DNA from 4 places in the Undibacterium sp. genome. Region 3 is predicted to be linked to each of the others. Evidence: predicted binding sites of a transcription regulator. Region 3 holds the regulator's gene; each other region holds the start of a gene.
What was found. The regulator sigma-54, encoded in region 3, starts transcription at its own class of promoters, with help from an activator protein. The targets are predictions, from matches to a motif close to TGGCANGNAANCTGCTTT.

Region 1: prpB (methylisocitrate lyase) is a predicted target of sigma-54. The motif match lies at 1,916-1,933, and genes of this name have one in related genera.
Region 2: Q8K39_RS00365 (TorF family putative porin) is a predicted target of sigma-54. The motif match lies at 2,311-2,328, and genes of this name have one in related genera.
Region 4: glnA (type I glutamate--ammonia ligase) is a predicted target of sigma-54. The motif match lies at 3,828-3,845, and genes of this name have one in related genera.

The regions. Positions count from the first base shown of each region.
Region 1 is NZ_JAUXQE010000036.1:25,726-33,449, forward strand. Features, by position in the region: gene Q8K39_RS18525 (response regulator transcription factor) at 1-53, opposite strand, end outside; gene prpR (propionate catabolism operon regulatory protein PrpR) at 170-1,765, opposite strand; gene prpB (methylisocitrate lyase) at 1,974-2,864, shown strand; gene prpC (2-methylcitrate synthase) at 2,949-4,097, shown strand; gene Q8K39_RS18545 (GNAT family N-acetyltransferase) at 4,145-4,618, shown strand; gene acnD (Fe/S-dependent 2-methylisocitrate dehydratase AcnD) at 4,661-7,255, shown strand; gene prpF (2-methylaconitate cis-trans isomerase PrpF) at 7,336-7,724, shown strand, end outside.
Region 2 is NZ_JAUXQE010000002.1:18,344-26,067, reverse strand. Features, by position in the region: gene Q8K39_RS00380 (DUF1800 domain-containing protein) at 1-105, opposite strand, end outside; gene Q8K39_RS00375 (YifB family Mg chelatase-like AAA ATPase) at 257-1,780, opposite strand; gene Q8K39_RS00370 (accessory factor UbiK family protein) at 1,790-2,032, opposite strand; gene Q8K39_RS00365 (TorF family putative porin) at 2,461-3,207, shown strand; gene Q8K39_RS00360 (P-II family nitrogen regulator) at 3,223-3,561, shown strand; gene Q8K39_RS00355 (ammonium transporter) at 3,582-5,147, shown strand; gene Q8K39_RS00350 (lipopolysaccharide assembly protein LapB) at 5,400-6,677, opposite strand; gene Q8K39_RS00345 (hypothetical protein) at 6,897-7,496, opposite strand; gene Q8K39_RS00340 (DUF2288 domain-containing protein) at 7,586-7,724, opposite strand, start outside.
Region 3 is NZ_JAUXQE010000018.1:22,148-29,871, reverse strand. Features, by position in the region: gene Q8K39_RS08745 (ATP-binding cassette domain-containing protein) at 1-571, shown strand, start outside; gene Q8K39_RS08740 (ABC transporter ATP-binding protein) at 582-1,310, shown strand; gene Q8K39_RS08735 (S9 family peptidase) at 1,437-2,387, shown strand; gene Q8K39_RS08730 (enoyl-CoA hydratase/isomerase family protein) at 2,867-3,961, opposite strand; gene hpf (ribosome hibernation-promoting factor, HPF/YfiA family) at 4,568-4,915, opposite strand; gene Q8K39_RS08720 (RNA polymerase factor sigma-54) at 5,023-6,513, opposite strand; gene lptB (LPS export ABC transporter ATP-binding protein) at 6,525-7,277, opposite strand; gene lptA (lipopolysaccharide transport periplasmic protein LptA) at 7,279-7,724, opposite strand, start outside.
Region 4 is NZ_JAUXQE010000014.1:9,176-16,899, reverse strand. Features, by position in the region: gene Q8K39_RS07850 (rhodanese-like domain-containing protein) at 1-338, opposite strand, end outside; gene Q8K39_RS07845 (EAL domain-containing protein) at 395-3,307, opposite strand; gene glnA (type I glutamate--ammonia ligase) at 3,995-5,410, shown strand; gene Q8K39_RS07835 (DUF4124 domain-containing protein) at 5,551-6,027, shown strand; gene glnL (nitrogen regulation protein NR(II)) at 6,114-7,187, shown strand; gene ntrC (nitrogen regulation protein NR(I)) at 7,265-7,724, shown strand, end outside.

The sequences.
Region 1 (7,724 bases), on a different contig from region 3:
CGAATCACCATGCGGGAAACTTTACTATCGTCAACAATGAGTATTTTTTTCATAATGTATTTTATGCAAAACTAATGCACCCAGGAAATGTGAGTGACAGCGTAAATTCATTTTACCTTAGTGCGGCATAAAATTCGCCATTCAGATGATCAATTAATGTTTCAAATGATTACGATTTTTGCTTGAGGCGTCGCCACAGGGTCGTTCTACTGATGCCCAGATAGTCAGCAGCTGCGTCGCGGTTGTTATTGAACTTTTCCATGACCTGTTCCAGTGACTCTGGTGTTGACTGTTTCGTTGAAATAGCGGGTGTATTCTCAGTGATGCTTAACTCGGGCAATGTTTTTGCCACGAAACTCGGTGTCAATGCTTGCAGTGGTTCGGCTGCCAGAAACAGGGCAAGTCGCTCCATCAGGTTGCGTAGTTCTCTTACATTTCCTGGCCAGGCATAAGGTTGTAAAAGCATGCCGCAACTGGCCATTTCTGCGTGCAGATTGGCATGTGGTCTGACGCCAATGGCAGCCAGGGCATGCTTCAGGAACCATACTGCAAGCGGCAGTGTGTCATCTGCACGCTCCCGTAATGCTGGCAAATGCAAGCGTAATACGGCAAGGCGGAAATATAGATCAGCCCGAAACTTTCCTTCTTTTACTCTTGCCACCAGGTCGCAATGTGTGGCACTGATAATGCGTACATCGACAGGTATGGGGCGCATGCTTCCGACCCGCGTGATTTCACGTTCCTCCAATACGCGCAGCAGGCGGGTTTGCAAGGCGAGTGGCATCTCACCAATTTCATCCAGAAATACCGTTCCTCTGTGAGCAATTTCAAACAATCCAGCGTGCCCGCCCCGTTTCGAACCGGTAAATGCACCTTCTTCATAGCCAAACAATTCTGATTCCAGCAAACTCTCGGCAATGGCACCGCAATTCACAGCGACAAAAGGCTGGCGTGCTCTTGTGCTTTCCCGGTGTAAAGCCTGGGCAGCCAGCTCCTTGCCAGTGCCGGTTTCACCTTGCAACAACACTGTTGCAGGAGAGCGGGCAAACAAGGCGATGGACTTGCGCGTAGCCTGCATCAGGGCAGAGTCACCCCGCAAATCGTTAATGCCATGTTTGGCGCGTAGTGATTCTGCTGCCGGATGATGCCGCCCGCGGGCTGATTCCAGTCGCGTCAGTCGAGCGATTTCCAGTGCATCATCAAAGGCCTGACGTATCGAGGTGGCTGAATACATGAAAATGCCAGTCAGTCCAGCTTCCTCAGCCAGGTCAGTAATCAGTCCTGCTCCGACGATGACCTTGATACCACCCGCCTTGAGCTCACTGATCTGGGCGCGCGCATCTTCTTCGGTGACGTAGGTGCGCTGCTCTAGCGGGAAGCCGAAAGTCGCCTTGAAATCCGCCAGTTCTGGCATGGTTTCCTGATAATTGATCAGACCTATTGCGGGTGACACCTTGCGTGCCCTTGCCAGTGCCTGCATGACATCAAAGCCACTGGCCTTGGCAATCACGACCGGGACGGGCAGGCGGTTCTTGAGATAGGCACCGTTGGAGCCAGCCGCAATGACGGCATCGCACCTCTCGGTTTGCAGGCGCTCTTTCAGGTACTGTGCTGCCTCTTCAAAACCCATATGTATGGGCTCTATGTCGGCACTGACATCGTATTCGACCATGATGTCGCGGAACATGTCGAACAGGCGTGAGATGGACACTGTCCAGATAACGGGTTTGTCGTGGGTATCACGTATCGCCGGCGGATGTTTCATATATGTTTCAATTAATGTTTCAAAATTCAATGTGAAACATCATTATGAAACAAATCTGGGTTCCTGAACAAGATTTGTTGTGCGAGCATAGCGAATAAGTATTTGATTTATATACACATCATCCAGAAACAGCAGGGTGTGCCTGCAGGCTGGCACGCTCATTGCAATGTCTATCCCAGAATCTGTTCATTAACCTGAAAGCATACACATGAGTACATACTCCGCAGGTGCCGCCTTCCGTAAGGCGATGCAGGAAGAATCCCCGCTTCAAGTCGTGGGCGCAATCAATGCCAACCATGCCTTGCTGGCAAAACGTGCCGGTTTCAAGGCAATTTATCTGTCTGGTGGCGGCGTTGCTGCCGGTTCCCTGGGTTTGCCTGATCTGGGCATCTCCAATCTTGACGATGTCCTCACTGATGTGCGCCGCATTACTGACGTTTGCGACCTGCCTTTGCTGGTGGATGTGGATACCGGCTTTGGTTCATCCGCCTTCAATGTGGCACGTACCGTCAAATCCATGATCAAGTTCGGCGCTGCAGCCATTCATATTGAAGATCAGGTCGGGGCCAAGCGTTGTGGTCACCGTCCAGGCAAAGAGATCGTCAGCAAACAGGAAATGGTTGACCGCGTCAAGGCCGCAGTCGATGCGCGTACCGATGAAAACTTCGTCATCATGGCCCGTACTGATGCCCTGGCCGTTGAAGGTCTGGAAGCTGCCATCGAACGTGCCCTGGCTTGTGTGGAGGCAGGTGCCGACATGATCTTCCCGGAAGCGATTACCGAACTGGCGATGTACAAGCAGTTTGCCAATGCCGTCAAAGTGCCTATCCTGGCAAATATCACGGAATTCGGTGCTACTCCTTTGTTTTCTGTCGACGAACTGGCCGCAGTGGATGTGGGTCTTGTTTTGTATCCATTGTCAGCTTTCCGCGCCATGAACAAGGCAGCAGAAAACGTCTACGGCGCGATACGCCGTGACGGTACGCAAAAGAATGTCGTCGACACCATGCAGACCCGCATGGAATTGTATGAGCGCATCAATTACCACGACTTTGAGCAAAAGCTGGATGCTCTGTTTGCCCAGCAAAAATCCAAATAAAAACCAAATAGACTTCCCGGCCTTGTGCTGTATCAAGCCAGCGGGCGGGAATAGCACTTCTAATGTACCAATGGAGAAATAATCATGACTGAAGCCGTTCCATTCAAACCAAAGAAATCCGTTGCCCTGTCTGGCGTTACTGCTGGCAATACCGCGCTTTGCACTGTAGGTAAAACAGGCAATGACCTGCATTACCGTGGCTACGATATCCTGGATGTGGCCGACGCCTGCGAATTTGAAGAAATTGCCCATTTGCTGGTGCATGGCAAATTGCCGACTGTCGCAGAGTTGCGTGGTTACAAAGCTAAATTGAAGGCCCTGCGTGGCTTGCCAGCCAATGTCAAGGCGGCACTCGAATGGCTACCAGCCTCTTCTCATCCTATGGATGTCATGCGTACCGGTGTGTCTGCACTGGGTTGCGTATTGCCAGAAAAAGATGACCACAATAATCCTGGCGCACGCGATATCGCTGACCGCCTGATGGCTTCGCTGGGTTCCATGCTGCTGTACTGGTACCATTACAGTCATAATGGCAAACGCATAGAAACTGAAACCGATGATGAATCCATAGGCGGCCATTTCCTGCATCTGCTGCATGGTGAAAAGCCAAGTGCGTCGTGGGAAAAAGCCATGCATACTTCATTGATACTGTATGCAGAGCATGAGTTCAATGCATCGACCTTTACTGGTCGTGTCATCGCAGGCACAGGTTCTGACATGTATTCTGCCATCACCGGCGCTATTGGTGCCTTGCGTGGCCCTAAACACGGTGGCGCGAATGAAGTCGCGTTTGAAATCCAGAAACGTTATGACAATCCAGATGAAGCAGAAGCCGATATCAAGAAACGTGTGGAGAACAAGGAAGTCGTGATTGGTTTTGGTCACCCTGTGTACACTATCTCTGATCCACGCAACAAGGTCATCAAGGAAGTCGCGCGCAACCTGTCTAAAGAAGCGGGCGCGATGAAGATGTTTGATATTGCCGAACGTCTGGAAACCGTGATGTGGGATATCAAAAAGATGTTTCCTAACCTGGACTGGTTTTCTGCCGTGTCCTACCACATGATGGGTGTACCGACTGCCATGTTCACTCCTCTATTCGTGATCGCGCGTACCTCTGGCTGGGCGGCACACATCATAGAACAGCGTATCGATAACAAGATCATTCGCCCTAGCGCTAATTATGTTGGCCCTGAAGACCTGAAATTTGTTCCTTTGAATAAACGCAAATAAATAAACGCAAATAAATCAACGAGAGTAAATAAGCCAGAGGTTGCAAAATGAAAGTGCAGGCAGACCTGTCCAAACTCAGTACCAGACGCGCTGTGAGGCAAGATCTGCCTCGCCTGCTGGAACTCATTGCTGATGATGATCTGGGCAAGAACCGTGAAGGCGTAGGCTCGGAGGATGCATGTTATTCAGAAGCCTTTGACCGCATAACAACCGACGATAATCAGTTCTTGATGGTAGCTGAGCTGGATGGCCGCATCATTGCCATGCAGCAGGTGACGTTCATCCCTGGCCTGAGCAGGAAAGGCGCTACCCGCGCCATGATAGAAAGCGTGCGGGTTGATGGCTACTTGCGTGGCCAGGGCATAGGTCACTGGTTCATAAAGCAGGCGATACAACTGGCAAGCGAACGTGGTTGCCAATTGGTTCAACTGACCAGTGACAAGAAGCGCATACAGGCGCACAGGTTCTATGGAAGTTTGGGCTTCACCGCATCACATGAAGGTTTCAAGTTACAACTCTGAGCTGCCTTGAATATCGAATACTAATATTGACAATAGCGAGCCATGAATACTCAATTCCGCAAGCCACTACCAGGCACTACACTGGACTATTTTGATACACGCGAAGCAGTCGATGCGATCGTGCCAGGTTCCTATGACAAGCTGCCATACACCTCACGCGTACTGGCAGAAAACCTGGTGCGCCGCTGTGACCCGGCTACGCTCACCGATTCTCTGCGCCAGTTCATTGAACGCAAGCGCGACCTTGATTTTCCCTGGTTCCCGGCGCGTGTAGTATGCCACGATATCCTCGGTCAGACTGCGCTGGTTGATCTGGCAGGTCTGCGCGATGCGATTGCCCTGCAAGGTGGGGATCCTGCCTTGGTCAATCCTGTGGTGCCTACGCAACTGGTGGTGGATCATTCGCTGGCTGTTGAGTGCGGCGGTTTTGATCCGGATGCCTTCAACAAAAACCGTGCAATTGAAGACAGGCGGAACGAAGACCGTTTTGACTTCATCAACTGGACAAAAAAGGCATTCAAGAATGTCGATGTGATCCCGCCCGGCAATGGCATCCTGCATCAGATTAATCTGGAACGCATGTCACCAGTCGTGCAAGTCACAGATGGTGTGGCTTATCCGGATACCCTGGTCGGTACTGACAGCCATACACCCATGGTGGATGCGCTGGGAGTGATTGCGATTGGTGTCGGTGGTCTGGAAGCAGAAAGCGTCATGCTGGGTCGCGCATCCTGGATGCGTTTGCCAGACATCATCGGTGTCGAGCTGGCAGGCAAACCGCAGGAAGGTATCACGGCAACAGACACGGTGCTGGCATTGACAGAGTTTTTGCGCAATCAAAAAGTCGTGTCATCTTACCTGGAATTTTATGGCGAAGGTGCATCCCACCTGACCCTGGGTGACCGCGCAACGATTTCCAACATGGCACCGGAATTTGGTTCCACTGCTGCGATGTTCTACATCGATGAGCAAACCATCAAATACCTGAAACTCACGGGCCGCGATGATGAATTGGTCAAGCTGGTAGAAACCTATGCCAAAGAAACTGGTCTGTGGGCAGATACACTGAAGAATGCGGAATATGAACGCGTACTGAAGTTTGATCTGTCTTCTGTCGTGCGCAACATCGCTGGCCCGTCCAACCCGCACAAGCGTGTGCCGACTTCAGAACTGGCAGCACGTGGCATCAGCGGCACGGTAGAAAATGAGCCTGGTCTGATGCCAGATGGTGCCGTCATCATCGCCGCTATCACCAGTTGCACCAATACCAATAACCCGCGCAATATGGTGGCTGCCGGTTTGCTGGCACGCAATGCCAACAAGCTGGGTCTGACTCGCAAGCCATGGGTCAAGAGTTCACTCGCTCCTGGTTCCAAGGCTGTGACCCTGTACTTGGAAGAAGCCAATCTCATGCCTGAGCTGGAGCAACTGGGTTTTGGTGTGGTTGCGTATGCCTGCACATCCTGTAACGGCATGTCGGGTGCGCTTGATCCTGTCATCCAGAAAGAAATCATAGACCGTGACCTGTATGCGACGGCTGTGTTGTCGGGTAACCGTAATTTTGATGGTCGTATTCATCCGTATGCGCAACAAGCTTTCCTGGCTTCGCCGCCGCTGGTGGTCGCATATGCCATCGCTGGCACCATCCGTTTTGATATTGAGAAAGATGTGCTGGGGCTGGATGCAGAAGGCAAGCCAGTGACACTCAAAGACATCTGGCCGACCGATGCCGAGATCGATGCCGTGGTCGCTGCCAGCGTCAAGCCTGAACAATTCCGCAAGGTTTATATTCCCATGTTTGCCAAACAGGTTGATGACGGTGAAAAAGTCAGTCCCCTGTACGACTGGCGTCCACAGACTACCTACATCCGCCGCCCACCATATTGGGAAGGTGCATTGGCAGGGGCGCGCAGCATGAAAGGCATGCGTGCGCTGGCAGTATTGGGTGACAACATCACGACAGATCATCTGTCACCATCAAATGCCATCATGCTCGATAGTGCCGCTGGTGAATACCTCGCCAAGATGGGTTTGCCGGAGGAAGATTTCAATTCTTATGCGACCCACCGTGGTGATCATTTGACGGCACAACGAGCTACCTTTGCCAACCCGACCTTGAAGAATGAAATGGTCGTGGTAGATGGCAAGGTCAAGGCAGGTTCACTGGCCCGTATCGAACCCGAAGGCAAAATCACCCGCATGTGGGAAGCCATAGAAACTTATATGGAACGCAAACAACCGCTGATCGTGATTGCCGGCGCCGATTATGGCCAGGGCTCATCACGTGACTGGGCAGCCAAGGGTGTGCGCCTGGCGGGTGTGGAAGTGATTGTTGCTGAAGGTTTCGAGCGCATACACCGCACCAACCTGGTCGGCATGGGTGTCTTGCCGCTGGAGTTCTTGCCAGGCGTGAACCGCCTGACCCTGAACATTGATGGCACAGAAACCTTTGATGTCATAGGTGAGCGTATGCCACGCGCAACCCTGACCCTGATCATCAACCGCAAGAATGGTGAATCTGTGGCAGTGCCTGTGCTGTGCCGCCTCGATACGGCAGAAGAAGTGTCGATTTATGAAGCCGGTGGTGTCTTGCAGCGTTTTGCACAGGACTTCCTGGAGTCTGCCAAGGCTGCATGAGTTTTATTGACACTGCGTGCTAGCACTACTCTTGATTGAGTAGTGCTGCCTCTGAATCAAATTTTAAAGAATTTAAGACTATGGCCCATCTTCCACAGATCAAAATCCCGGCGACGTATATGCGCGGCGGCACCAGCAAGGGTGTGTTTTTTCGCCTGCAGGATTTGCCCGAGGCTGCGCAACAGCCAGGCGCAGCACGTGATGCCTTGCTGCTGCGCGTGATAGGCAGCCCCGACCCATATGGCAAGCAGATCGATGGCATGGGTGGTGCGACATCAAGCACCAGCAAGACTGTCATTCTCTCAAAAAGTAGCAAGCCAGATCACGATGTTGATTACCTGTTTGGCCAGGTGGCTATAGATAAAGCTTTTGTTGACTGGAGCGGCAATTGCGGCAACCTGTCCGCCGCTGTCGGTGCCTTTGCCATCAGTGCTGGCCTTGTTGATGCTGAGCGTCTGCCTCAAAACGG
Region 2 (7,724 bases), on a different contig from region 3:
CTGGCTGCTGTTATCTGCATGTTGCTGGGGTAGGTTGCTGCATGCTGCCAGCAAGACCAGCAGGCTGGCACCCAGCACTTGCTGCAGCTTGGATTGAATTTTCATGCTCGCCCTCACTTGTGTATCTGTCTAGAAGGTTTCTGACAGTGGATTGTGATAGCAAGTTTAGGCTTATTTTGCGAAATTTTCGTAACGTGCTGTAACAGTGAGGAAAAACTATGTAACTGCTTCCAAGCTAAAAAAACAGCAAGTGTCTTCACTGGTCTCTGAGCGCCCGCCTGTACTGTATGGCTTCCGCCACGTGTGGCGTCGCTATGTGTGCTGAACCAGCCAGGTCAGCTATGGTACGGGCGACTTTTAATACGCGATGGTAGGCACGGGCTGACCAGTTGAGCTTGTTCATGGCATTGCGCAAGAGCAGCCCTGCCTGTTCATCCGGTTTGCAGTGCAGATCAATTTCAGTCGTGGACAAGAGATTGTTCGCCTTGCCCTGACGCTGCTGTTGCCGCTCAAAGGCAGTTTCTACTCGCGCATGGATAGCTGCGCTGCGTTCACCATCGGCCTGCTTGAGCAAATCGGTATGTGGTAAGGCACCCACCTGTATCTGCATGTCTATGCGGTCCAGTAAGGGGCCGGATATCTTGTCCTGATAGCGGGCGATTATGTCTGGTGTGCAGCGGCATTTGCCATTGGAGTGACCAAAATAGCCGCAAGGACAGGGATTCATCGCAGCAATTAGCTGGAAGCGCGCCGGGAAATCAGCCTGCCTTGCCGCCCGCGAGATGGTAATGTGACCTGATTCCAGCGGTTCACGTAACACCTCCAGAACTTTGCGGTCAAATTCTGGCAATTCGTCGAGGAACAGGACACCTCTATGTGCCAGGGAAATTTCGCCTGGCCTTGGCGTGCCTCCACCACCCACCAGAGCCACCGCAGAAGCTGTGTGATGAGGTGAGCGGTAAGGTCGTAGCTTCCACTTCTCTATGGAAAAGCCGGAAGTCAGTGATTGTACGGCTGCTGATTCCAGTGCTTCCTGGTCGGTCATGGTGGGCAAAATGCCAGGGAAGCGGGCGGCCAGCATGGATTTTCCGGTACCTGGAGGCCCGATTAATATCACAGAATGCGAGCCTGCCGCTGCCACTTCCAGTGCGCGTTTGGCCTGGATCTGGCCTTTGACTTCGGCAAAGTCAGCATAATGCGGACGGGCCGCTTGCGATGCTGGCTTGTGGCGCACCAGTTTTTGTTCAGCATCTACGCCAGCGAAGTGGGCACATACTTGTAACAGCGAATCTGCCGGATAAATGGCGGCCTCGCTGACCAGGGCAGCTTCATCGGCATTGGCTCGCGGCAAGATGAAGGCAGGTTCCTGTTGTGAATGCTGCTGGCTTTTGCAAATTGCAAAAGTCATGGCCAGGGCACCGCGTATCGGGCGCAATTCGCCAGACAGTGACAATTCACCGGCAAATTCATACTGCTCAAGCGCATCTGCCGGTATTTGCCCGGATGCCGCCAAAATGCCCAGGGCGATAGGTAAATCAAAGCGGCCAGATTCCTTGGGCAAATCAGCCGGGGCCAGATTCACGGTAATGCGCTTGGCCGGGAATTCAAACCTGGCATTTTGCAAGGCAGCCCTGACCCTGTCCTTGGATTCCTTGACCTCGGTTTCGGGAAGTCCAACGATAGTGAAAGCGGGCAGGCCATTTGCCAGATGCACTTCCACCGTGACCTGCGGTGCATCCATGCCATTCAAGGCGCGGCTTTTGAGGACGGCTAATGACATGCGTACTACTTAAGCGTCTTTTTGCGGTGCTTCCAGAGCGGCTACCCTGGCTTCCAGGGCTTCCAGTTTGGCGCGGGTCTTGGCCAGGACTTGTGCTTGTATATCAAATTCTTCGCGCGTTACCAGGTCCAGCTTGGAAAAGCCCTGGCTCATCATGGCTTTGACATTTTTTTCGATATCTTTGGCGGGTGAGTTTTCCAGTGCCTGGCTGATTTTGGCTTGCATGTCATTAAAGAAATTTTGCTTATCCATATTTATCCTCTATTTTGTAGTTGCACGCTTATGGTGCAAATTAGGTTCTGCCACTTATTTGTGCAAAATCTGATACTGCTCTTTATTGGTGCGCAAACTTGATTATTCGCTTGCAATTTTACCTATGGAGCAATGATAGCGCATCTTACCCAGGCGGCCACTGGTATTGCGCTGCAATATTAATACTGGGCCGTAGCCTTAGCTTGTCTGACTGTATGCGTATGTATACAGCGATCTACGACAGCTTATACCAGGTTAAATGAATAGATGTTCATGGTTGGCACGACTCCTGCTAACAGGTAAGGGAAAGAAGAATTTAAGTGTCCTTCAGATGTAATTCATGACCTTAAGAAGTCACTGATGCGCAAAAAGTGGATGCTGTCCCGGTTTCAATCAAATCAAATCTTAATTCAATAGGGGGAAGCGCAATGAAAAAATTAGTAATCGCCGCTGCTGTAGCCACAACATTCCTGAGTGGTTTTGTCCACGCAGCAGATGCCAAGCCAGACAATGAAGTCAGCTTCAATATTGGCGCCGTCAGTGAATACCGTTATCGCGCCATTTCACAATCGCGCCTTGATCCGGCTTTGCAGGGTGGTGCTGACTACGTGCATAACCCTAGCGGCTTCTACGCTGGAACCTGGCTCTCCACGATCAAGTGGACCAAGGATGCCGGTGGTAGCGGAGATATTGAATGGGATATCTATGCCGGAAAAAAAGGCGAGATCGTCAAGGATGTTTCGTATGACGTTGGTGTATTGACCTATGTTTATCCATCCAATGGCTTGAACAAGGTACCAGGTTTTGCGGATGCCAACACCACAGAAATCTATGGTCAGGTAGGCATGGGACCTTTCTATGCCAAGTATTCGCATTCTGTGACTAATCTGTTCGGCTTTGTCGATAGTAAAAATAGCGGCTATCTGGATCTGGGCGCGAATGTGGAACTGCCAGACGGTTATAACCTGGCGTTGCATGTAGGCCGCCAGACCGTCAAGAACAATGGTGCCTATTCTTATTCCGACTGGAAAATCGGTGTGACCAAAGAATTCTTTGGCGTCAATTTTGGCCTTGCAGCCCTGGGCACCAATGCCGAGAGCAAACTGTATGTGACACCGAGCGGCAAATTCACTGGCAAGACGACTTTGCTGCTGTCTGCAGTTAAAACATTTTAATTATCCGAGGTCAGCATGAAACTGATTACAGCAATTATCAAACCCTTCAAGCTCGATGAAGTACGCGAAGCCTTGTCTGCCATCGGTGTGCAAGGGATTACCGTGACTGAAGTCAAGGGCTTTGGCCGTCAGAAAGGTCATACCGAGTTGTATCGTGGTGCTGAATATGTGGTCGATTTTTTGCCGAAAACAAAGATCGAAGCAGCGGTGGATGATGCGATCGTTGACCGTGCCATTGAAGCGATAGAAACTGCGGCCCGCACCGGCAAGATTGGTGACGGCAAGATCTTTGTCTATGACTTGCAACAAGTAGTGCGTATTCGTACCGGTGAAACCGGCAACGACGCACTCTGATAGCCTACCAGGGAGTTCACATGAAAAAACTGTTGAAGAACATACTGGCAGGGGCGGCCTTGATGGTCACTGTTGGTTTTACCTCTGTGGCATCAGCCCAGGACGCGTCAGCCAAAGCTGAGCCTGTGGCAGCCTCGGCCGCAGTGGCGACTGCATCCGCACCAGCGGCTGCTGTAGCGGTAGTCACCCCGGCATCTGCTCCAGCCGCAGCAGCAGAACCTGCTGCTGCCAGTGCCGCAGCGCCAGCACCGGCACCTACACCCAATAAAGGCGACACCGCCTGGATGATGGTTGCCACCTTGCTGGTTATCTTGATGACCATACCTGGCCTGGCCTTGTTCTATGGTGGTCTGGTGCGCTCCAAAAACATGCTGTCGATACTCATGCAAGTCTTCATGATCTTTGCCGTGATTATTGTATTGTGGTGTATCTATGGTTACTCGCTGGCCTTTACTGAAGGCAGCAAGTTCATCGGTTCGTTTGACCGCATGTTCCTGAATGGTATCTGGGATCCGGCCAAGGCCAGTTTCAGTGTGGCAGCAACCTTCAGCAAAGGCGTGGTGATTCCTGAGTTTATCTACGTGGCCTTCCAGGCGACATTTGCAGCCATCACTTGCGGCCTGATCATCGGTGCATTTGCAGAACGTGCCAAGTTCACTGCCGTACTCTTGTTCGTAGTTCTGTGGTTCACTTTCAGCTACCTGCCTGTTGCTCATATGGTCTGGTTCTGGACTGGTCCTGATGCGATCAAGGATGCAGCAACGCTGGCAACAGAGTCTGCCAAGGCTGGTTTCCTGTTCCAAAAAGGCGCGCTCGACTTCGCTGGTGGTACTGTCGTACACATCAATGCAGCGGTGGCTGGCCTGGTGGGTGCTTACCTGATCGGCAAACGCGTGGGCTACGGTAAAGAATCCATGGCACCGCACTCCCTGACGATGACGATGATAGGTGCGTCCCTGTTGTGGGTGGGCTGGTTTGGTTTCAATGCCGGTTCTGCTCTGGAAGCAGGTGATATAGCAGCACTGGCCTTCATGAATACCTTGCTGGCAACAGCGGCAGCCACGGTGTCATGGGTATTTGGTGAGTGGATGTCGAAAGGCAAGCCTTCCATGTTGGGTGGTGCATCCGGTGCGGTAGCTGGTCTGGTAGCAATTACTCCTGCTTGCGGCTTCGTCGGCCCCATGGGTGCCCTGATCATCGGCTTGCTGGCAGGTATCATCTGCCTGTGGGGTGTGAATGGCCTCAAGCGTTTGCTGGGTGCGGATGATTCCCTCGACGTCTTCGGTGTGCATGGCGTGGGCGGTATCCTCGGTGCCTTGTTGACAGGTGTATTTGCTGCACCATCCCTTGGTGGTCAGGGTATATTCGACTACGTCACCAACAAAATGTCGGCTGATCCTTATGACATTTTCGGCCAGGTCATGACGCAGGCAACAGCGGTAGGCACAACCATCATCTGGTCAGGCGTGGTGTCCTTCGTGGCATACAAGTTGGTTGATCTGGTGGTAGGTCTGCGTGTGCCGGAAGATGAAGAACGTGAAGGCCTGGACATCACCAGCCATGGTGAGTCTGCTTACCACTCTTGATTCGATTCTTGATTCGATTCATGATGGTGTTTGAAAGTTTTTGCCCGGCTTTTCATTGAGGCCGGGGCAGTAAGAGTATCCAAAGGAGTACCGTCAGTACCGTAATCAGAGCTTGCGGTCCTGAACTTGACAGGCTGTTTTGCATTGCGCAAAACAGCCTTTTTTTATCCCGTTGCATCTTTAATGCAGAGGCAAAAAAATACGCCACCCGCAGGTGGCGTAAATCTTTGCACTGATGAGCTATCAGCCAGTTTATTTTGCCGCAGGTGCGAATTTATCAGCAGGGACCAGCAACCACAAACGCGCCAAGTCAGCAGAACCATCACGGCCTTGTACTGATTTCAGGGTTTCAACGGCTTTGTCGCGCTTGCCCGCTTTCAGGTACGCCATGCCCAGATGCAGTTTTGCTTCATCCGGGGATTTCAAGCCACCTTTTGCGATACCTTGTTCCAGTAAGGCCAAGCCCTTGTCGTACTGGCCGTTGATCACATAGTTGTAACCAATGTTGACCATACCGATACCAGTCTTGGCATTTTTTGCGGCTGCTTCGCCTGCATCCAGATTCTTGACGTCATCAGCTGCCTGCTTATTGACGCGATCGCGCAATTGCTTGTGTTTGGTGGCTTCCTTGCCGGCACCCAGCAGGTTTGCAGCATAACCTGCATCAATTGCGGTTTTGGCTTCGACTGGCAAGCCTGACAACAAGGCCAGTTCTGCCATATCGACAAACTGAGCGCCATCTTCAAATTTGTCAGTGACGATCAGCAGGCGATAGTAGTCCAGCAGCAAGCGATCAGAAAAACCGGGCTTCTTGGTGACGCGATACAGCAGGTCAGCCCAGAATTCTGGTTTTGGGTAATGTGCCACCATGCGTTCCAGTGCCACTGTATAACCATCCCAGTCTTTCAGTTGTTGATAGCTGCTGGTCAGTAAGCGCAAATTCTCTTCTGTAGACTTGCGCTGAGCTTTCTCATCTTCTGCAACTTGCGCATTCAATACCTTGATGGTATTGGCGTAATCGTTTTCCAGGTAATAGGTGCGGGCGACCAGATTGGTCATGCCTGGATTGCCTGGGTCTTTCGCCAGTTTGCGGTTCGCCCATTCACGTGACTGTGCATACTTCTTTTCATTGAACAAAGTACCGGCAACTGCTTCCATGAAATGCTGTTTTTCGGACTCTTTCAAGAATTCTGTGGCAATCATGGCATCCATTGCCTTGACCATCATGGCAGAGTCATTGGTACTGGAACCAATAACTGCACGTATGCGATTCAGTGCAAAATTTTCAAAAGGAGTTTTTTTCTCCATTGCTTCCAGAACGACCAGCTTTTCCAGTGCCTGTGAAAATTGCTTGGCAGTCACCAACTCCATGACTTCATTGATTGGCTTGCCCATTTCTGCGCGTACAGTTGGCTGCTTTGCAGGATCAGCCGCTTCTTGTGCCAGAGCGGTACTCACAGTCACGGGAGAGAAGCCAGATCCAAGTGCTGCCATCAGCATGGCGGCGAACAGGTAAGAAGTTTTTTTCATGAATGGTCCAGGTAAAAAATGAAAATTGTCGTGTTGATATTAAATATGCAACAGGCGTCAATATGTCAACAACAAATCAACAACACAAAAGAGCAGCATGATTAATGGGGAGCTGGTAATTCTTCCCCATGCCCTGTCCAAGCAAGATAGCCTTGGTCTTTCCGTGCCAGCTTTGTTCACATTGTGGAATCCGGCATTATAGCCGAGCTGGTAACAGCATTACCATTTGCATCCAGTATCCACAACGGTGCTGACTGCCAATGGGATGACAGCCAGCAAACCTATGCCGGAATACGCCTTGAGGCATTCCTTCTTTTCTGCTCTTTTCGTGCCTTCAGCAAGGCGCTTTTCCAGGCTGTCAGCCTGTCGGTGGATGGCCTGTATTTGTTCGATTTCTGTGGGTTTACGCTGTTTTTCTATCGCCAGGGCAGAGCTACGCAAAGCGTCCAGGTCCAGCCCTTGCCTGGCGACTGGTTGTTCACTGAATGTTGGTGGCGCCGGCGGGCTGATCACATCTGCTGTCGCAGGCGGCTGTACTGACATTGCCGTGGTCGTGCGCTGACGCTTGCTCACCGTGTTTGGCAGTGCGCGTTCAGGCTTCACCTGCGGCGGGGCAGTTGGCTGGGTTTCAAGAACTGGCGGTGGCGGCACTATCTGTAAAAATTGCAGATAATGCACCACAGGATTATCACTTGTATGACGTGGAATACCGTTTTGCTGGCGCAATAATTGCCAGAAAAGAATATGAGCAACAATAACCAACAAGATCGCCAAGAGCGGGTGACCTGGTTTGTTAGCTGGCGTCAGTGAAAAGTGCATCTTGGCTTTCCAAAGCGAAATCTCTGGTTCTGACCAATGGGGCTTGTGAAAAGTTCAAGGGCGTTGAGGAAGCTTGCTTGCTCCTTATGCTACCGTTCCTGTACAAGTATCCAGGGCTTGACGACTACGGTCCAGTGCTGCGCGTCCTGTTCCAGCCAGGCCTGGGCTTGTTCATCGCTGACCTTGGCCAGGTAACCTTCTCCAAGCAAGGCAGCAATTTCATCTGCA
Region 3 (7,724 bases):
GGCAATTGCACTGGGTGGTGTTGCCCGTACTTTCCAGAACGTGCAACTGTTTGGTGAGATGACGGCAACAGAAAACATCCTCGTCGGCTTGCACAGCACCTTCCGCAGTAATGTGGGTGATGCCATGCTGCATACGCCACGATATTTGCGTGAAGAACAGCAGGCAAGAGCGCGTGCGGCCAGCATCTTGCAATTTGTTGGCCTGGCTGACCTGGCCAATGAAGAGGCGCGCAATCTGCCCTACGGCAAGCAACGCCTGCTGGAAATCGGCCGCGCGCTGGGTCTCAATCCGCAGCTCTTGCTGCTGGATGAGCCTGCCGCTGGTTTAACTGCGCCTGATATCAAGGACTTGATCGCCATCATCCGCAAGATACGTGAGCACGGTATCACCATCATCCTCATCGAGCATCATATGGATGTAGTCATGTCGATTTGCGATACTGTGACTGTGCTGGATTTTGGTCAGAAAATTGCCGAGGGCAAACCGGCAGCCGTACAGGCCGATCCAAAAGTGATCGAAGCCTATCTGGGTGGCAGCGTAGCTGATGCCACTGAAGTTGCTGCAGCATAAGGAGAGAGCAATGTTAACCATATCAAATCTGCATGCAGCCTATGGCAAGGTCGAAGTCTTGCATGGTATTTCCATGGACGTGCCCAAGGGCAAAGTCGTCACCCTTATTGGTTCCAATGGTGCTGGCAAGACCACTACCATGCGCGCGATTTCCGGCATGTTGAAGCCTAAAGAAGGCACGGTTACTCTGGCTGGTAAAGATGTCACCGGTCTGGATTCTCACAAGATCGCCAGGGCAGGCCTGGCACATTCGCCGGAAGGCCGACGCGTGTTTGCCACCATGTCGGTGACCGATAATCTTTTGCTTGGTGCCTTCCCACGTTTCACACGAAGCCGCCCGCGTGGAGATATAGAAAGTGATCTGCAAAAAGCCATGGAATTGTTCCCGCGCCTGAAAGAGCGCAAGAACCAGTTGGCTGGTACCTTGTCTGGCGGCGAGCAACAAATGCTGGCGATGGCGAGAGCCGTCATGCTTAATCCTGATGTGGTCTTGCTGGATGAGCCCTCGATGGGACTTGCTCCTATTCTGGTCGATGAAGTTTTTCGCATCATCGTGCGGTTAAAAGAGCAGGGCACGACCATGCTGCTGGTGGAGCAGTTTGCAGCGGCTGCTTTAGCCGTGGCTGACTATGGCTACGTGCTGGAAAATGGCAGAATATCTGTACATGGCCCGGCGGCCAGTTTGCAGAATGATCCGGCGGTGAAGGCTGCTTATTTGGGTGGTGGTGCGCAGCATTGATAGCATCGCTCATGCAAGTTTGGCAAGTTTGAGGAATGGGGAGCTTGCTCCCCATTTTCATTTTTATCGCATTGCTGGCAGGGCTGTGATATTTTCTTAAGTCATTTAAGTAAATCACGCCAGCCCATGCATATCAATTCTATTTCTTCGCGCGTTCTCCAAATCGTTCTGGCATTCATCACGTTCTTTTGCGCTTCCGCGATGGCGGCACCTGTGCTGCAAGAACACAGCATAAAAATCGATGGCAAGCAAAGGCGTTACTATCATTTATCTGATCCTGCGGCGATAACACCTGGTCGTCCTGTATTACTGGTCAGCGGTTCGGGATGTGATGATTTTGCAGTTCGTTTGCCGATGTTTTTTGAGCGCTACCCCGGAGCGGTGAATGTCTATTATCTGGAAAAACCTGGCGTTGCCAAAAATGCAGATGGCAGCAAATGCTCTGAAGCGTTTCTGGCTGCAGATCAGTTCGGCAAACGATTGTCCGATCATTTGAGATTTCTATCGCTCGAGCCTGAACTGAAAAAAATGCCTGCACGGTCTATTGCTGTATTGGGCTTTTCTGAGGGGGGAGCGGTTGCTCCTTATATCGCCAGGGACAGCAATAAAATCGGCTGGCTGGCAACCGCGGGTAGTGGAGGTTTACCGCAGAGTGAAGAGTTTTTGATCTTTGCAGACCGCGGGGTGGAACCTTATGCCAAGCCATTTTCACGCGACTATTTTTTACAGGTCTATGCAGAGATCAAAAAAGATGGCAAGAGCCGTAAGAAAGAGTTCTTTGGTCATCCCTATGCCTATTGGTCAGGTCATTTGTTTACTTATCCTTTGAATGTGTATGCAAGTCTGAATATTCCCATGGTGGTAGCGATGGGTGAGAAGGATGAGAGTGTGCCGATTGAATCAGGGCATGCCTTGCGGGATCATTTCTTGAAGCATCCAGAAAAGGATTTTCAGTTTGTGGAATTTCCTGGTGCCAGTCATGGTTTGAGGTCTGGGGACAGGAATGGGGCGCAGGAGTTTGTTGCGGGGTTGGCGGGGTGGTTTAAAGGGGATAAGAAGGCGTTTGAGTTGAGGTGATTGCTGATATGCATAACAGACTGCTCAGCCTTGAATTTAAGGACAATCTTATTGATGTCATTCATGCGCGAATTGAGCAGGAATCTAGTGGCTTTCTTCGCGTGCTGTGAAGTTCGTTAATACCAGAATCGTGTGATTTTACGAATTAGATTTTCAAATATTTTTATGCGTTATTTATGATTGCAGGCCGGTGGTAGACCGGCAGCTACTCCCTTTTCTTGCTTCGCCAAGAAAAGGAAGCAAAAGAAGGCGACCCAGGCGTCGCCGCCCCTGCGGGGTTCCCGTTTGTGCAGTACAAAAAATGGGAAAGTCCGAAAACTCGCTACGCTCAAACATCGGCCTTTCTTTTTCCATTTTCTGTACTGCACAAACGGTGGCTACACATGGGAACTGCAAAAATCAAAAACAACTTCAAAAACAACGTCAATACTACGGTTATGCAAATATCCTGATTTGCGATTGACCAAAAATTTGATCAATCACTCTTCCAAATATCGCAAAGGATGCGCATGCGCAGGCCAGGCCTCGGCAAAGAATCCTGTCACTTGTTCTGCTGTCACTTCAGCCAATGTGGCAGGTGACCAGCGTGGGCTATTGTCTTTGTCCACCACCAGGGCGCGTACGCCCTCAAGCACTTCGCCATGTTTGAAGCAATGGCGTACCATGTTTCTTTCCATGCGCAGGCAGGCGGACACTTTCATGTCTTTGCTGCGGCGTAGTTGTTCTAGCGTGACTGACATCAGCAATGGCGAACGTTTTTGCATGGTGGCCAGGGTTTGCTGGGCGAATTCGCTGTTGTGCTGCTGCAGTTTTTCACAGATGGCTGTAACACTATTGCCCGCGAAGATGTCATTGATGGCGGCGTGTTGCGCAGCCAGTTTGCTGGTGGCTGGATTTGCCTGGTCAGCAAAAGCTGCAGAAAAATCGCGTATCGCCACGCGCAAATCAGTGGCTACGCTTTCACTGATTAAATTCATCATTGCCGGTATTTCTGCGGTGGGAATATAGACATCTGCCAGACCGGCATAAATGGCATCGGCAGCGGTGATGATTTCGCCTGTCAGTCCCAAATAAGTACCAATTTCACCCTCAGTGCGCGACAGGAAATAACCGCCGCCTACATCCGGGAAAAGACCGATATTCACTTCAGGCATGGCCATCTTGGTACGCTCAGTGACGATGCGCAAACGGCAATCTTCCCCCGCCTGCGCGATACCCATGCCACCACCCATGACCACGCCATTCATCAGCGCGATATAGGGTTTTGGATAGAAATGAATCAAGTGATTTAGGGCATATTCTTCTGTGAAAAAATCTTCCAGCAGGGCAGAATCACCTTTGGGTGTGGCCGTGCCAACATCATAGAAAAAACGGATGTCTCCACCCGCGCAAAATGCCTTTTCACTGCTGCTTTGGATAAACACCGCACGCACATTCTGATCATCCTGCCAGGCCAACAAGGTCGTCGTCAGCGCCCTCACCATATCGAGAGACAGCGAGTTCAATGCTTTGGGTCTGTCGAGGGTGATATAGCCTATATTATTCTTGACGGAGGTGAGGACAAATTCGCTCATGATGTTGACTATGCAGGGTAGGGGATGAAGCTGCTATTTTAACTTTCTCAGGCTTGGGCGTCACGGGGTGTCTATGTTTATGAAGAAATAGAGTAAGGGCGGCGTGCTCGTTGCCGTTGCCGTTGGGTTTGACTTTGGGGTTGTAGTTGTTTTTGACTTTCGCAGTTCCCATGTGTAGCCGCCGTTTGTGCAGTACAGAAAATGGATTAAGAAGAGCCGCTGTTTGAGCGAAGCGAGTTTCGGATCTTCCCATTTTTTGTACTGCACAAACGGGCACCCCGAAGGGGCGGCTACGCCTGGGTCGCCTTTCTTTGAATACGTTCTTTGGCGACGCAAAGAAAGTATTTCGGCTGCCGGGCCGAGACCCGGCTTGTATCCATGAAGTGTAATTGTTTTAATCAAAGTATGGCATGCCTTAAACGCCACTGGATTCCAGCCAAAAGCATGCTGGAATGACGGTTAATGCGTGCACGGATTGTCACAGAGCAATCGATTGGAATAATTAAAAGATATTATTTATTTCAAACCACTCACCCAACAAAAAGGACGCCTTCTAGCGTCCTTGTTTTGGATGTCCGCAACCCTGTTCGGGTAAGGACTGGGGTCTTATGAAGCCGATGCCGGATCAGGTATGTGCTTGATAGCGTCGTGCTGATGGTCCTGGATCTTGTCTTTATGCTTGATGACCTGGCGATCCAGTTTGTCTACCAGTGCATCAATTGCTGCATACAGATCATGCGCCAAACTTTCAACATGGATATCTTTACCGCTGATATGCAGGTTAATGTCGGCTTTGTGTCGTTTATCCTTTTCCCGGAGCTTGTCCACCGTCAGGATGACGGCGATATCAATGACCTGGTCGAAATGCCGCCTGATACGTTCTAGTTTGGTATGTACATATTCACGAATTGCAGGAGTTACTTCGACGTGGTGTCCACTGATGGTGAGATTCATACTGTGCTCCTATAGTGATGTTACTTGCTGTAACGATACGCTCTTGGCCTTTATTTGCTTTGAGCTAAATCATATATAGCAATTCAAACCGTGATTACAAGGACTACTTACAAAGATTTACGCAAACTCACTGGGGGGATTTTGAGGGCTTCACGGTATTTGGCAACTGTCCGTCGGGCAATTACCATGCCCTGTTCACCCAGCATGTCTGCAATTTTGCTATCAGAGAGTGGGCTTTTCTGGTCTTCTGCTCCTATCAGCTGCTTGATGAGTGCACGTATCGCGGTGGAAGATGCTTCACCCCCTGTTTCCGTCGCGACATGGCTGCCGAAAAAATACTTCAACTCAAACATGCCATGTGGGGTCAACATGTATTTTTGAGTTGTTACACGTGAGATAGTGCTCTCGTGTAATCCTAGTGTATCAGCAATTTCGCGCAAAACAAGGGGGCGCATGGCAACAGCACCGTGGGTGAAAAAATTGCGTTGTCTTTCAACTATCGCTTGTGCAACGCGCAAAATAGTGTCGAAACGTTGCCGCATATTCTTTATCAGCCAGCGTGCTTCCTGCAATTGTGTGCCCAGCCCAGCCTCACCGCGGTTTTGCTTCATGATATTGGCATACATGCTGCTGACCCGCAGCCTGGGCATCACGTCCTGATTCAGCATGACTTGCCAGCCATTGTCCGATTTTCTGACGATCACATCTGGCACCACATAATCTGATTCATCAACCGCAAAGGCAATGCCTGGCCGGGGCTGGCAAAGCCTGATGACGGTTTGTGCATCGCGCAAATCTTCATCGTCGCAATCAAGAATTTTCTTGAGTTTGGTGAAATCTCTTTGTGCAAATAAACTCAGTTGTGTTTCAACAATTTGCAATGCCAGCCTGCGTGTGACAAAAGCCACTTTGGGCATACGCCTGATTTGCAGGGCCAGGCATTCAGATGGGCTGCGTGCGCCGACACCTGCCGGGTCAAAGCTTTGCAGCATGTTCAGGGCAAAACCAAGTTCTTCTGGCTCGACGGCAAGTTCCAGTGGCAGACTTGCATGTATTTCGTCCAGGGTTTCGGTCAGGTAGCCATTGCTGTCCAGCGCATCGATCATCAATTCGACCAGAGCGCGGTCACGCGGTTCGCGCAAGTTCAGGCGCATTTGCTCCAGCAAATGTTCACGCAGAGTGATGTGGGCGGCACCCAGTTGCGGGCGCCCATCTTCATCATCACCAGACTTGCTGCCATGCTGCACGTCATCAAAGCCCCAGTCTTCTTCGCTGGAGGTAGTGCTGTCGTTGCTGATGACGGTTTCGGCATCAGCCGCCGCAGGTTCGGCGGATTTATCGGTTTCTTCTCTTTGTGTTGGTGCTTCCATGCCAGCATCGGCAGAAGTGCTGCTGGTATTGATGGCACCGTCAGCCAGCAGGCGCACGGCATGATCGAGGGGATCGTCCACGCGTTCCAGCATTGGGTTATCGGTCAGCAGCGTCTCCAGCTCCTGATGCAATTCCAAAGTGGATAACTGCAATAATCGTATTGATTGCTGCAATTGCGGCGTTAAGGCCAGATGTTGTGAGGTACGTAGTTGCAGGCTTTGTTTCATGATGATTCCCGTCACATCCGGAAGTGTTCTCCGAGATAAACGCGACGTACAGATTCATTTTGGATAATGTCGTCAGGCTTGCCGCTGGCAAGTACCGCGCCTTGATTTATGATATAGGCGTGATCACAAATGCCCAGTGTTTCGCGCACATTATGATCGGTAATCAGTACACCTATGCCTCGCTCCTTGAGAAAGCGCACTATACGTTGAATCTCTATGACGGCGATAGGGTCAACACCGGCAAAAGGTTCATCCAGCAAGACAAAGCGTGGATTAGTGGCCAGTGCGCGGGCAATTTCCACACGGCGGCGTTCACCACCCGAGAGAGATAATGCCTGGCTTTCGCGTATTTTTTCAATTTGCAAATCGGCCAGCAGGGCATCCAGTCTTTCTTCTATTTTTTTGGTGCCAAGAAATTTCCCGTCGCTGTCTTTTTGCAATTCCAGTACGGCGCGGATATTGTCTTCGACAGTCAGCTTGCGGAATACCGAAGCCTCCTGTGGCAAATAAGATAAGCCAAGTACGGCACGCTCATGGATGGGCAATTGAGAGATATTCACATCATCAATCGTGATGTCACCCGCATCTGAAGGTACCAAGCCTACGATCATGTAGAAGGAGGTGGTTTTGCCGGCACCATTCGGACCCAGCAAACCAACTACTTCGCCGCTTTTCAAGAGCAGGGATACATCGCGCACCACCTGGCGTGCACCATAACGTTTTTGCAATCCCTTGACGAGCAAGGTACTGGACTTTGCTGTCATCTTAATTAGCCTGCTTTTCTGGTTTTGGTTGCAGGATGATTTTCAAACTGCCCGAGCCATCCACATGCTGGCCACTGGTCGAGTTGGTGCCGATGAAAAAGTCATTCTTGCTATCATAAGACAAGTATTCACCCTCTTGTTCCTGGGTGACTTTTTTGCCTTCCAGATAGCGCACCTTGGCCTTGGAAATGAATTTGACGATTTCTGTACTCTGGTTGTATTCCGCGCGGTCTGCCTCGCCATCCACCCACAGGTCAGGGCCGCCGTCGCGTTTCTGGCGGAAACTGACTTTGCGGTTGCTGCCACCAGTCAGGACGACGAACTGGTCACCATTCGGGGCTTCTGTGACAACGGCGTTCTCGGCTTTGACTACCAGCGTGCCACGCATCAGGGAAACGCCCTTGGACAATCTGCGCACGCTGGTTTTGCCATCACTCTCGCCATAAC
Region 4 (7,724 bases), on a different contig from region 3:
GCCAGCTTAGCGCCGTGGCGGGAGCGTACACCTGAGCGGCAGAGGAAGAGGATGACGTTGGTCTTGTCGGGCACGCTGGCTTGCAGTTGTGCCAGAAAGTCGGGGTTGGGTGTACCGCCGGGGTAGAGGCTCCATTGCACAGCCAGGTGTTGTGCTTCGCTGATGTTGACCCTGCCTACCCAGTCGCGTTCGGCATTGGTGCGCACATCGACGAGTAATATCTTGCTGTCATTTTGCAGCAGGGCATAGGCTTCTTCTGGGGTGACTGCACCGGCATAGGGCAGCGCCTGTTCTTGCCCGCGCTGGCGTGCTGTTTGCAGGGTTTGATCGGTGGACATGGTGGCTCCTTGGCTTGGTATCGTTGGCAAATAGTGTGTGCAACCTGTGCGCTAGTTTAGCGTAATTCGGCGCTGGGTTTGCCATACAGATAACCCTGGTAAGAAAGGCAGCCTTGCTGTTGCAGGAAGTCGCGTTGCGCTGCTGTTTCCACACCTTCGGCAATCACGGCCAGACCCAGGCTTTGGCCAAGGGCAATGATAGTTCTGGTGATGACGGCATCGTTGTTATTGTTGAGGATGTCGCGCACGAAGGACTGGTCTATCTTGAGCTGGTCCAGTGGCAGGCGCTTGAGATAGGAGAGGGAGGAATACCCCGTGCCAAAGTCATCCAGTGAAAATCCTACACCTCTGGTTTTTAACTGGTTCATCTTGTCTATGGTGGCTTCGACATTGTCAACCAGCAGGCTCTCTGTCAATTCCAGTTTGAGTTTGCTGGCGTCGATTTGGTAGTGCCGGATGTTGTCGAGCACCAGTGTTACAAAGTCGTTTTGCCTGAATTGGCGTGCGCTGACATTGACGGCAAGTGTGCGGTTTTTTGTGTCTTCGCTGTTTTGCCATTCTGCCAGTTTGGCGCAGGCTGTTTTCAGTATCCAGGCGCCCAGACTGAGGATGAGGCCGGACTCTTCTGCCAGGGGAATGAAGTCGGATGGTGGCACCAGGCCTTTTTGCGGATGTTGCCAGCGCACCAGTGCTTCGGCACCGGTGACTTGCCCGCTGCTGTTGACTTGAGGTTGGTAGTATAAAACGAACTGTTCTTGCAGCAGACCCTGGCGCATATCGGCTTCAAGAGCGGCGCGGGTATTGACGATGTCGAGCATATCTTTGTCAAAGAAGCGGTAGCTGTTGCCACCGCTGGATTTGGCTTCGTACATGGCGACTTCGACTTGTTTCAACAATTCTTCAGCCGAGGTGTTTTGTTTGTCAAACAGGGTGATGCCTATGCTGGCACTGCTATGATATTCAAGATGCTCCAGGTCATAGGGCGCGCGCAGGTCTGCCAGAATTTTGGTGGCAATCATTTGGACTTCGATGGCAGTTTCCCTAATGTTGTCGCTGAGTTCTTCCAGCAGCAGGACAAATTCATCGCCGCCATAACGAGCCAGTGTGTCACCTTTGCGTATGCTGTGCGCCAGGCGTTTGGCGACTACTTGCAAGAGCAGATCGCCCTTGCCATGTCCGCTGCTGTCGTTGATGGTCTTGAAATCGTCGAGGTCAAGAAAGAGCACGGCACCGTACTGATTGCTGCGGCTTTTTGCCTGCAGGCTGTGTTGCAGCCGGTCTATCAACAGGCGGCGGTTGGCCAGGCCGGTTAATGGATCATGGTAGGCCAGGTGTTCAAGTTTGGCTTCGGTGGCTTTTCTTTGGGTGATGTCGAGCATGGTGGCGACATAGTTGACGACTTTGCCGCTGGCATTTTTGACGGCAGTGATGGTCAGCCATTCTGGATACACTTCGCCATTTTTCCTGCGGTTCCAGATTTCGCCTTGCCAGAAGGCGTTGGCTTCAAGCTGCTTGCCCATATCCTCATAATAACTGGCACCGTGCAGGCCGGATTTGAGCAAGCTGGTTTGCTTGCCCAGGGCTTCTTCGCGGCTGTAGCCAGTGATGCGGGTAAATGCCTGGTTGACGCGCAAGATGGCGCGGTGGGCATCGGTGATGAGCATGCCTTCCTGGCCTTCAAAGGCAATGGCGGCAATGCGCAAATCTTCTTCTGCGCGTTTGCGCTCGGTAATGTCTTGCACCGTGCCCATGCGTCTGGCACTTTGTCCATCATATTGTGAATGCAGCCAGCGGACTTCGCCGTCCAGGCGGATGCGGTGTTCTATGCTGGCATCTGCGCCTGCTTGTACTTGCGCCCAGAATTGCTTCACGGCTGGCATATCGTCAGGGTGTATGCGTTGCAGCAGGCTGGAACAATCGAGCTTGCTGCCGCTTGGGTAGCCAAGTATGCGGCTCGTTTCTTCCGAGTAGCGCCATTCCTTGGTATCTTCACCTATGCTCCAGCTACCGGTTTTTGAAATGCGCTGCGCGCGTCTCAAATCTGTTTCGCGCTGACTTAGTTCGGCGGTTCTTTCGGCGATAATATTTTTCAGGTTTTTTCTTTGTCTGCTCGCTTCCAACAATAGTTGGACCAGGTATGCCAGCATCAGGCTAAATAAAAAACCGATGCTGCTATAAAGGAGCAGGGTGTTACTGAAGGGAGTTGAATGCCTGGGAGTCAGGTCCAGTGTCCATTCTACGTTTGGCAACTTGATGGCATGGCGAATATTATTTCCCGGCTTGAATCCTGGCGATTTTTGTATGACTTGATGAGTGTGTGTGCTTGGATCGATACGCCACAGTTCATAGTCATAGCCGCGTGCGACCAGTTTGGATAGTTCTGCATCAGCCAATACAGTTTTTAAATCAATGACGGCAGAGATCAGCCCCCAGAATTCGGCTGGTTTGTTGGCGTCGATGGCATCATCCAGAAATACCGGCAAGCGGGCGATGATGCCTGTGCCGCCCCTGGTCAGGGGTAGCGGCCCCGCCAGTGTCAATTGTGCGCTATCGCGTGCCAGCATGGCCTCGGTCTTGCGGACAGGGTCTGTCAATAAATTGATGCCCAGCCCATGTTCACGCCATTCAGATGGTGCCACATCGGTGGTGATGCCTTGCGGGGCCAGATAAAGTGCGGCAATTTGTGGGTGATATTGCAAGATCTTGTCGGCAAAGCGTTCAAAGTTCCGGATGCGGCCATTGCTGTCTGCCACCATGCCTGCCAGCGCATAGGTTGCCGATATCGCCTTGTGCATATTATTTTGCAGGGCGTTTGCCTGGGCGCGTGCCAGGTCATAGGCGAGCAAATGTTCTTCCTGGTTTGCACTGTCCTCAAGCTTGATAATGATTGCTGTGCTGGCCAGCATTGCCAGGACAAAAGTCAGCGATGCAAACAGCAAAGGCTTGCGCAGATTGAGATGAGGCGACATAGTTAACAATAGGTATAGGCAGCGATGCCCATGCTTGAGTTCATTCGGGATAAATTAGGCGAGGGAGGGGCTTGCGACACGAAAAGACATGCATAGTCTAAATGAGAATGAATCGCATATCGTGGAATGCCAAGGAATGTTGATTTTGATCAATATTGTCAATCAAATATTCCAATTAGGGCTTACGCACAATTGTCCCAACAAGGCGTAGCGACGAAGACAGTACTTTAGTACGACTAGGAGCTGCAGTGCAGTTGGGACGGTTTTGCGTAAGTCCTATCAATGCATTTTCTTTGCGACTCTGATGAAATACGAATAAATATTGCGATGATACAAAATGGTGCAAAAATTCAACCCTCGATTGAAAATGCACCAAAATGGCAAATATTTTGTGTGACGCATTATTTTGGTGCGTAATATTAATTTGTATAATGCTACGCTGCTCCTGATTTCTATGAGAAAACGCCACAAAAACAGGCATTTAACAAATTTCGTATTTATATATACATGATCTGGGTGATGGCATGGTTTCTGCTATCATCCTCCATTGAGTTTAGCCGCCAGGTAAGGGTTTTCGGTAAGGACCAGTAAGACAAGGTTTGTCTGTTGGACGAGATTGCACAAAACTGGCAGGCGCAGCACTCAGCAATTTCCGAATTTATTTTTTAGCTCTCAGAGGAGTTTCACATGGCAATGACAGCCGCAGAAGTCTTGAAAATGGCGAAAGATAACGAAGTCAAATTCGTTGATTTTCGCTTTGCTGATACCCGAGGCAAAGAACAGCACGTAACTGTTCCAATTTCCCAGTTCGACATTGATAAATTCGAATCTGGCCATGCATTTGACGGCTCGTCCATCGCAGGCTGGAAAGGTATTGAAGCATCTGACATGTTGTTGATGCCAGATCCATCTACTGCCAATATTGATCCTTTCTTCGAAGAAACGACATTGTTCATGCAATGTGATGTTATCGAGCCATCTGATGGCAAAGGTTATGACCGTGACCCACGTTCCATCGCGAAACGCGCTGAAGCGTATTTGAAATCTTCTGGCATTGGTGACACAGCTTACTTTGGCCCAGAACCAGAATTCTTCATTTTCGATAGCGTACGCTGGAAAGTGGACATGTCTGGCTGTTTCGTCAAGATTGATTCTGACGAAGCGTCCTGGACGACAGGCGAAAAACTCGAAGGCGGCAATACTGGCCATCGTCCTACGGTTAAAGGCGGTTACTTCCCGGTTCCTCCAGTCGACAGCTTCCAGGACATGCGTTCTGAAATGTGTTTGATTCTGGAATCCTTGGGCATTCCGGTTGAAGTGCATCACCATGAAGTGGCTGGCGCTGGTCAAAATGAGATCGGTACCAAGTTCTCTACTTTGGTTGAGCGTGCAGACTGGACACAAAACCTGAAATACGTGGTCTGGAATGTTGCCCACACCTATGGCAAGACAGCGACTTTCATGCCTAAGCCTATCGTTGGCGACAACGGTTCTGGCATGCACGTGCATCAATCCATCTGGAAAGATGGCAAAAATCTGTTTGCTGGCGACGGCTATGCTGGTTTGTCTGATTTTGCGCTGTACTATATCGGCGGTATCATCAAGCATGCAAAAGCATTGAATGCGATCACTAACCCAGGCACCAACTCTTACAAGCGTTTGGTTCCAGGTTATGAAGCTCCAGTGAAACTGGCTTACTCTGCACGTAACCGTTCTGCTTCGATCCGTATTCCTTACGTTGCCAATCCAAAAGGACGCCGTATTGAAACACGTTTCCCTGATCCACTGGCTAACCCATACCTGTGCTTTGCGGCACTGATGATGGCAGGTCTGGACGGCGTACAGAACAAGATCCATCCTGGTGAAGCTGCCAGCAAAGATCTGTACCATTTGCCACCAGAGGAAGATGCATTGATCCCGACAGTCTGCGCATCTTTGGAAGAAGCACTGGAAGCATTGAACAAAGACCGCGAGTTCCTGACACGCGGTGGTGTATTCAGCGACAGCATGATCGACGCCTACATTGATTTGAAAATGCAAGAAGTGCAACGCTTCCGCATGACAACTCATCCAGTTGAATTCGATATGTATTACTCTCTGTAATTCTGAGTAAATGCACAAAAAAGCGGGGGTAACCCCGCTTTTTTTGTTACAAATGCTAATTTCTCTGTAATTGTGTTGCAGCGCTGCATGACATACACTATCAGTCTGTTAATGATTATTGCTTTCCTATGAACCGACTCTTGTCAGGCCTTATTCTCTTTATTGGTGCGCAGACGCTTGCCTATGCGCAGGGCGATGTATTCCTGTGTGTGGACGATAATGGTAAAAAAGAATACAAAAACACAGGTGCTGTCAAAGGTTGCAAAAAGGTCGAATTGCAAGGCATCACCGTTGTCCCTGCGCCAGCATTGCCTGCTCCAGGCAAGAAGCCACAGGGTAAACCGGCTAGCAGCCCCAGCGATTTCCCCAAGGTAGATGACAGCACTCAAAAAGCCAGGGACTCGGACCGCAAGCAGATTTTGCAGGATGAATTAAAGACGGAAGAGCAGAAGCTGGCAAATCTGAAGAAAGAATACAATAATGGTGAGCCTGAGCGTCGTGGTGATGAAAGAAATTATGCCAAATATCAGGAACGCACCAATTTGATGAAAGAAGACATCGCCCGCACTGAAAAGAACATAGAAGCACTGAAACGTGAAATTGCCAACGCAAAATAAGTTGCCAGTGTGAAAATGCAAAATGCTGTTCGGGCATGATGCTTGCGTAAAGGTCGCTCTGTGCGGCCTTTTTTTATGGACAAGTTGTGAAAACTCCACTTACCTCGTTTGCTGGCCTGGATTTGCTGACATCAGCCGTGATTGTGCTGGATGCAGAAAGCAGCATTTTATTTGCCAATGCAGCTGCTGAAAACCTGCTCGACTCTTCCTTCAAGTCGCTTACGCATTTGAAGCTGACTGATTTATTCCTGAATGGGCAGGAATTGACTGCCGTTTTTCATCAGGCGGTAGCCCATCAATTTGCTGACAAGCGCCAGGATCTTACACTGGAGCGGGCAGGGCGTGAGCCTTTGCATGTACACAGTATCGTAACAGCCCTTGATAATCCTGAGACCCCGGTCCTGATAGAGTTGCGCGAAAACGTGCAACAACTCAAGCTCGACAGGGAAGAGCGCATGCTGGATCAGAGCAAGGCCAACAAAGAGCTGATCCGCAATCTTGCCCATGAAATCAAGAATCCCCTCGGTGGAATACGCGGCGCAGCACAATTACTGGAGCTGGAATTGCCCGAGCGCCACCTACGTGAATTGCGCGAATATACCCAGGTCATTATCAAGGAAGCTGACCGGCTGCAGACCCTGGTGGACCGTTTGCTGGCCCCGCATCGCCTGCCACATATTGTCGGGGATGTGAATATCCATGAAGTCTGTGAGCGCGTGCGCAGTCTGATCGTAGCAGAGTTTCCACAAGGCCTGAGCATCAAGCGCGACTATGATTTATCGATCCCTGAATTTCGTGGCGACAAAGAACAGTTAATACAGACAGTTTTGAACATCGCCCACAATGCGGCGCAAGCACTAAGCGAGCGTATCAGGCAGGGTGATGCCGTGCTAACTTTCAAGTCGCGCGTGGTACGCCAGATTACTTTGGCCAAGGTACGCTACAGGCTGGCATTAGACTTGCATATCATCGATAACGGTCCGGGCATCCCACCTGAGATTCGCAATCGCATTTTCTATCCTCTGGTATCGGGCAAGGAAGGCGGTAGCGGTCTGGGCTTGACGCTGGCACAAACTTTCGTTGAACAACATATGGGTGTCATCGAATGTGAGAGCCGGCCGGGATGTACGGATTTCCGGATACTGATACCACTACCTTAAATAAAGGTGTGGCAAAGTGGCTGCACCAAAAGTGCTCCTTCTATCGATATGCTTAACACAGACTGCAAAACGACAATATGAAACCAATCTGGATAGTGGACGACGACGATTCGATTCGCTGGGTGCTGGAAAAGGCGCTGGCGAGAGAAAATCTGGTAACGCGCAGCTTCACCAATGCAAGAGATGCAATGAACGCCTTGCAAAGCGATACGCCGCAGGTGCTGGTGTCTGATATACGCATGCACGGCGCTTCTGGCCTTGAACTATTGCAAACTGTCAAAGCCAAGTACCCAGGTTTACCGGTAATAATCATGACGGCGTTTTCTGACCTGGAATCAGCAGTAGCTGCTTTTCAAGGCGGAGCGTTTGAGTACATGGCCAAGCCTTTTGATCTCGACAAGGCAGTTGAGCTGATACGTCGCGCGCTTGATGAAAGCCTGCGCGAATCCAGTGTAGAGCAAAGCATGTCTGAAACGCCGGAAATACTTGGTCAGGCACCAGCCATGCAAGATGTGTTTCGCGCCATTGGTCGTTTGT